Regions from separate parts of the Bacillus kalamii genome, predicted to be linked through region 2. Evidence: a T-box and tRNA genes for the amino acid it is inferred to sense, from the RefSeq annotation. Region 2 holds a T-box; the other holds one or more tRNA genes.
What was found. The T-box of region 2 lies ahead of tyrS (tyrosine--tRNA ligase). A T-box ahead of a tRNA ligase gene usually reads a tRNA of that ligase, here a tRNA-Tyr.
Positions count from the first base shown of each region.

Region 1: it encodes a tRNA-Tyr, which carries the amino acid that the T-box ahead of tyrS (tyrosine--tRNA ligase) is inferred to sense. The anticodon was not compared.

Region 1 covers NZ_JBDFMI010000006.1:1,251,108-1,254,350, reverse strand. The annotation lists gene ABC357_RS24025 (hydrogenase small subunit) at 1-954, opposite strand, end outside; tRNA gene ABC357_RS24020 (tRNA-Leu) at 1,292-1,373, opposite strand; tRNA gene ABC357_RS24015 (tRNA-Cys) at 1,381-1,454, opposite strand; tRNA gene ABC357_RS24010 (tRNA-Gly) at 1,471-1,545, opposite strand; tRNA gene ABC357_RS24005 (tRNA-Gln) at 1,552-1,626, opposite strand; tRNA gene ABC357_RS24000 (tRNA-His) at 1,669-1,744, opposite strand; tRNA gene ABC357_RS23995 (tRNA-Trp) at 1,756-1,829, opposite strand; tRNA gene ABC357_RS23990 (tRNA-Tyr) at 1,855-1,938, opposite strand; tRNA gene ABC357_RS23985 (tRNA-Thr) at 1,954-2,029, opposite strand; tRNA gene ABC357_RS23980 (tRNA-Phe) at 2,036-2,111, opposite strand; tRNA gene ABC357_RS23975 (tRNA-Asp) at 2,279-2,354, opposite strand; tRNA gene ABC357_RS23970 (tRNA-Met) at 2,363-2,436, opposite strand; tRNA gene ABC357_RS23965 (tRNA-Val) at 2,446-2,521, opposite strand; tRNA gene ABC357_RS23960 (tRNA-Glu) at 2,537-2,611, opposite strand; tRNA gene ABC357_RS23955 (tRNA-Ser) at 2,626-2,718, opposite strand; tRNA gene ABC357_RS23950 (tRNA-Asn) at 2,725-2,799, opposite strand; rRNA gene rrf (5S ribosomal RNA) at 2,809-2,924, opposite strand; rRNA gene ABC357_RS23940 (23S ribosomal RNA) at 3,073-3,243, opposite strand, start outside.
Region 2 covers NZ_JBDFMI010000001.1:2,644,912-2,648,154, reverse strand. The annotation lists gene ABC357_RS13140 (AI-2E family transporter) at 1-404, shown strand, start outside; gene tyrS (tyrosine--tRNA ligase) at 570-1,820, opposite strand; T-box leader at 1,877-2,092, opposite strand; gene ABC357_RS13130 (histidine phosphatase family protein) at 2,671-3,243, shown strand, end outside; gene ABC357_RS13125 (GNAT family N-acetyltransferase) at 3,230-3,243, shown strand, end outside.

The DNA of each region.
Region 1 (3,243 bases), on a different contig from region 2:
GGTTGTTTGGGTCGTCGGTATTTCCGCACGTCTAGTGAAGAACGGGCCATTGTCCCAGAAGCCGCTTTCTGAGCAGCCTATACATGGATTGCCCGATTGGATAGGATAGCTTACGCCGCCATTCCATCTCATTTCAGCACAGGAATTGTAAGTAGTCGGCCCTTTACAGCCAACTTTATATAAGCAATAACCCTGTTTGGCTCCTTCATCGTCAAAATTCTCCACAAATAGCCCTGCATCGAAGTATGCCCGCCGATTGCACTTATCATGGATACGATGTCTATAAAACGCTTTTGGACGGCCAGCATGGTCTAATTCAGGCAATTCTCCGAACGTAATGATATGGGCAATGACCCCTGTCATTACTTCAGCGATCGGCGGGCAGCCCGGCACAAGGATTACAGGCTTGTCCTTAATAAAATGAGTGACAGACTTTGCTCCAGTCGGGTTTGGATAAGCTGCAGGTATTCCGCCCCATGAAGAACAGCTGCCATAAGCAATAACCGCCTTGGCCCCTTTTACGGCCTCTAAAAGCGTTTCCTTCGCATCAACTCCTGCCACGCTTAAATAAGCAGAGTCTTTAGGAATGCTGCCTTCAACAGCTAAAATGTATTCACCATCATATTTTTTCAACACTTGCTTCATCGCATCTTCAACCTGATAACCGGAAGCTGCGGATAATACCTCCGAATACTCCAAAGAAATCATGTCGAATAAAACACTTTCCGTTTTTGGATGAGTCGATCTTATAAAGGATTCGGAACAACCGGTGCAATCCTGGAATTGAAGCCAAATGACCGGAACCCGCGTTTTTGTTTCCATAGCCGCAACAACCTTATCGGATTGCGAATAATCCAATCCCATTGTTGCTGCAAGGATGGAACACATTTTTAAGAAGTCTCTTCTCGTAACGCCTTGTTCCAGCGCGGATTCATAGATAGATTTCCTTTTCATCTCCTTTAGCCTCCTGTAAAAGAAAAGTAATATTAATTCGACATAATTGTAACATTGCAAAATGCCGTCTCTATTCATATTTCCGAACGGTCAAAAAACGTTCTTAACTGTATTCAGAACATGAATACATTGAAAGTCTGCCATTTCCTTTGGTAAAGCTTCGCTCTTGTGGATAAGCTCATATTATAGCGCCATTGTGTGAGGAATGTTTGTTGTTTTAATGAGAATCTAAATGATAAAAATACGTAGTGAAAAGGAAGGGAAAGGGGAAAGGGTTAATATACAAATAAAAAAGCCATTGCAATATGCAATGACTTTTTTATGACTGTCTTTCTAATACCGGTGGCCGGGGTCGAACCGGCACTCCGTGAGGAACACGATTTTGAGTCGTGCGCGTCTGCCAATTCCGCCACACCGGCAAATAATTGGAGGCGGCAACCGGATTTGAACCGGTGATAAAGGTTTTGCAGACCTTGGCCTTACCACTTGGCTATGCCGCCAGACAAAAAATATTATTGGAGCGGAAGACGGGATTCGAACCCGCGACCCCAACCTTGGCAAGGTTGTATTCTACCACTGAACTACTTCCGCTTAAAATGGCTGGGCTAGAAGGATTCGAACCTTCGCATGACGGAATCAAAATCCGTTGCCTTACCGCTTGGCTATAGCCCATTTATAATATTTATGCACTCAACTATTCAATTATGATTATAATGGGGCGACTGATGGGAATCGAACCCACGAATGTCGGAACCACAATCCGATGCGTTAACCACTTCGCCACAATCGCCATTATATAATTGGCAGGGGTAGTAGGAATCGAACCCACACTGACGGTTTTGGAGACCGTAGTTCTACCTTTAAACTATACCCCTTTCATTTTCAAAGAATGAAAGTAAATGGTGGAGGGGGGCAGATTCGAACTGCCGAACCCAAAGGAGCGGATTTACAGTCCGCCGCGTTTAGCCACTTCGCTACCCCTCCGCGCTTATGAAAGAATGGTGCCGGCAAGAGGAGTCGAACCCCCGACCTACTGATTACAAGTCAGTTGCTCTACCAACTGAGCTACACCGGCATTATATGGTGGCTCAGGACGGAATCGAACCGCCGACACAAGGATTTTCAGTCCTTTGCTCTACCGACTGAGCTACTGAGCCACTATTCTATGAGCAACCGCTAATGCGAATGCAGTAATTAAAGTCCTTCGTCCAGATTTCAGAAGGCTTATTCAAGATGTATCTCAATCTGTACGCTGATGAATACCCAAGAAGTTTATTCAACGTGCTCTACCGACTGAGCTACTGAGCCACTATTAAAATTAAAATGGCGGTCCCGACGGGAATCGAACCCGCGATCTCCTGCGTGACAGGCAGGCATGTTAACCGCTACACCACGGGACCTTTCTTAATTGCGGGGACAGGATTTGAACCTGCGACCTTCGGGTTATGAGCCCGACGAGCTACCAGACTGCTCCACCCCGCGACGATAATATGGTGGAGGATGACGGGATCGAACCGCCGACCCTCTGCTTGTAAGGCAGATGCTCTCCCAGCTGAGCTAATCCTCCAAAAAGATATATAAATGGTGACCCGTACGGGATTCGAACCCGTGTTACCGCCGTGAAAGGGCGGTGTCTTAACCGCTTGACCAACGGGCCAGTTAAAATGTAAATGGCGGAGAGCAAGGGATTTGAACCCTTGAGACAGTTTGTCACCGCCTACACGATTTCCAATCGTGCTCCTTCGGCCTCTCGGACAGCTCTCCATATTTTGGCTCCGCAGGTAGGATTCGAACCTACGACCGCTCGGTTAACAGCCGAGTGCTCTACCACTGAGCTACTGCGGAATAATATGAGCCTGGCAACGTCCTACTCTCACAGGGGGAAACCCCCAACTACCATCGGCGCTGAAGAGCTTAACTTCCGTGTTCGGAATGGGAACGGGTGTGGCCTCTTCGCCATCATTACCAGACATTTTGCCGTCTATCTTTCGATTTGAAAAACAGAGACACGTTAATCTCAAAGACATATTCTATTATAATATATTTTGAGTTTTTTTCAAGAAGAAATTTATTCCTTCAAAACTAGATAACAGAGTCAAAAGTAAATCAAACAACAATTTGGTTAAGTCCTCGACCGATTAGTATCCGTCAACTCCATGTGTCGCCACACTTCCATCTCGAACCTATCAACCTGATCATCTCTCAGGGGTCTTACTAGCTTGACGCTATGGGAAATCTCATCTTGAGGGGGGCTTCATGCTTAGATGCTTTCAGCACTTATCCCGTCCG
Region 2 (3,243 bases):
TTATCGGGATGTCGATTTTCTCCATGCCGTATAGCTTGATTATTTCGTTGCTGGTCGGATTTACATCCTTAATCCCTGTTTTCGGCGCTTTTATGGGAACGACAGTGGGCGCTTTGCTGATCTTGATGGTCGATCCAATGAAGGCATTTTGGTTTATTATCTTCATCATTTGCCTCCAGCAAGTAGAAGGGCATTTTATCTATCCGAAAGTGGTGGGCAATTTTGTTGGCCTTCCTGGTATATGGGTATTGCTTGCAGTCCTGATCGGCGGAAGCACATACGGGGTGTTGGGAATGCTCGTCAGCGTTCCGGTATGTTCACTTCTCTATAGCCTTGTCCAGCAATGGGTGGAAAAACGGTTATACAAAAAAGGCATTGTGATTGAAGATAACGATTATGTATAAATAAATCAAATCGGCAGCCTCTTCATTGAGCAGAGAGGCTGCTTTTTGGCGTGGAAGAATGGTAGAGATGTACTCCGTTTGGTTCTATAAAGGAGCAAATCAGTGTCTGAGTATGGTGGAGGGCCATTTGTTATGGCCCTCCCCCCCGGTTAGATATTCATGGCGTTATTGTTTCACTTTCAAGCGAACCCATTTGCGTTTGCCTACTTGAACCGTCCGGTCGCGGTCTATGGCCACCAGTTCGTTTTCATTTTCCGCCTTCACGCCATCTACCCGTATGCCGCCATTTTTGATCATTTTTCTTATTTCATTTTTCGAAGGCAATAGCGATAGTTGATTGATTAGATCAACTATGCCAATTTCCTGGCCTTGATCCCATATATATTCGGGGATATCCTCTGGCTCAGCATTTTTTTGGAATACGGAGATGAATTGCTGCTGTGCGTTTTCTGCTGCTTCTTTTCCATGGTACATATCCACAATTGTTTTGCTTAGCCTCATTTTGGCGTCCCTAGGATGAAGCAATCCGTTCTGCAGATTCTGTTGAATCTCCTTTATTTGTTCCGGATCCGTATCTGTCACTAGTTCAAAGTAGGGGATCATCAGTGTATCCGGCAGAGACATTGCTTTCCCGTACATCATCTGCGGCTCTTCATCAATCCCAATATAGTTATTTTTTGATTTGGACATTTTCTCTGTACCATCTAAGCCGACTAATAATGGCAGAAGTATAGCCAATTGTTTTTCACTTCCATATTTCTCTTGGAAATGCCGTCCCATCAATATATTAAAATGCTGATCTGTTCCGCCCAGCTCGATATCACAATTCAGCGAGACAGAATCATAGCCCTGCATGAGCGGGTAAAAAAATTCATGCAAGGAAATCGGCTTGCTGGTTGATAGTCTATTTTCAAAATCATCCCGTTCCAACAAACGTGCTACTGTTATTTTGCCTGCCATCTCAATAATTTCTTCAAAATGAAGGGGTGCCAGCCAAGTTGAATTATAATGGAGCTCCACTTTTTTCATGTCGAGCACTTTTCCGAATTGAGTAAAGTATGTTTGCGCATTCCGCTTGACTTCATCATCACTCAATGACTGCCTAGCGGATGATTTTCCTGTCGGATCGCCGATTCGGCCGGTAAAATCCCCTATGATCAGTTGGATTGTATGGCCGTTTTCCTGGAATTGGCGAAGCTTGTTCAGAACCACTGTATGGCCCAGATGGACATCCGGAGCTGATGGGTCAAGGCCTAGCTTTACCTTAAGCGGTTGATTTTCACGTATGGAGCGGGCCAGTTTTTCCTTTAAATCATCTTCAGGGATTATCTCGGCAACCCCTGCTTTATAGACGGCCAATTGCCGTTCCGTTTCTATTTTCTGTTCCGTTGTTAATGAATTGAAAAATTTTCCCATGGTTTTATTTCCTCCTAATTCGTATTGGACAACAAAAAACCACGCCTCTGCTAAATTGCAGGGACGTGGTTTTTGCACGCGTTACCACCCTAATTGAAGAAAAGCATTTCTTCCGCTCCATTGAATAACGGCGTCTTGCCGTTCCTTGTTACTTATTTTCACAGGGAAAGCTCAAGGGTGTAATTCGCAGTTATTTATGATCGATTTGCACCAGCCACCGACTCTCTTAAACAGTGAAATAATCTGCTACTATGTCCTATCATTGCTTTTTACATATAAAATATTAGTATTATCTTACTTGTATTTGTTTGAATATTCAAGGTTTTTTAACTGAATAAGAAGAAAAGACTGATGAGGGCCAAGAAGTAAAAACCAGTTAAGTACTTTCCGGATGTCAGCCGCCAGGTAAAAAAAGAACAATATAGCGCCAATATCAGACATAAAAATACGATGTAGGGCAATGTATGGAAAGTAAGGAAGTCAATGAATGGCGATGCCAGCAACATGTATACAGGGAGAAAGGAAGATAAAAAACATAGTAATGACAGAATGGCGAACGCGGGCGCCAATTGCCCGTTTTCATTGCTCTTGTAAGCAATAAATGGGTGGTAGCCTTTTGTTTTTTTCAATTTATCACATCCCGCTATTTGTAGTGAGTCATACAGTATATTCGGCTGTCCGTTATAGATGCCCGCAACCCTTTGCTTTTTTATGTAAGATTGTTTTCAAATATGATTTAAAAGGCCAGTATTATGGTTGGAAGATCGGTGTTAGAAAAAAATCTGAAAATGATAGGCCATTCTGTTATTCTTTAAGTATGGCATTATTTGGATAAAGGAGAGGCGGATAGATGAGTAAAATTGTTTATTGCGTCAGGCACTGTGAAGCCGAGGGGCAAGAAGCGGGAGCAGAACTTACAGAAAAAGGGAATGCGCAAGCCTCTGCGCTCAGTTCTTTTTTTGCCGGTATTCCATTGGATAGATTGGTCAGCTCGCCTTATGTAAGGGCGATTCAATCGATGCATTTCATTCAAAAGGAAAGAGAAATGGATATAAGAGTGGATGAGAGGTTAAAGGAAAGAACGTTATGCATTGATCCATTGGATGATTGGCTGAGCAAGCTTGAAGAGAGCTTTCATAATCCTTCTCTTTCATTTACCGGAGGGGAAAGCGGTGCTGAAGCGCAAAAACGGATAACCGCCGCGGTGGAGGAAATGGAAAGCGGAACTACTTTATTGGTATCGCATGGCAATATCCTCACTTTATTATTAAACCAGTATGATTCTTCATACGGTTTCAAGGAATGGGCTCAGATGACCAATCCGGATGTCTACCGGCTGGAGATGGACGGCGGATATTGTAAAGTGGAAAGAATCTGGAACAGAAAGGACAGATTGGATGATTGTAAGGATGGCATCGGAAAG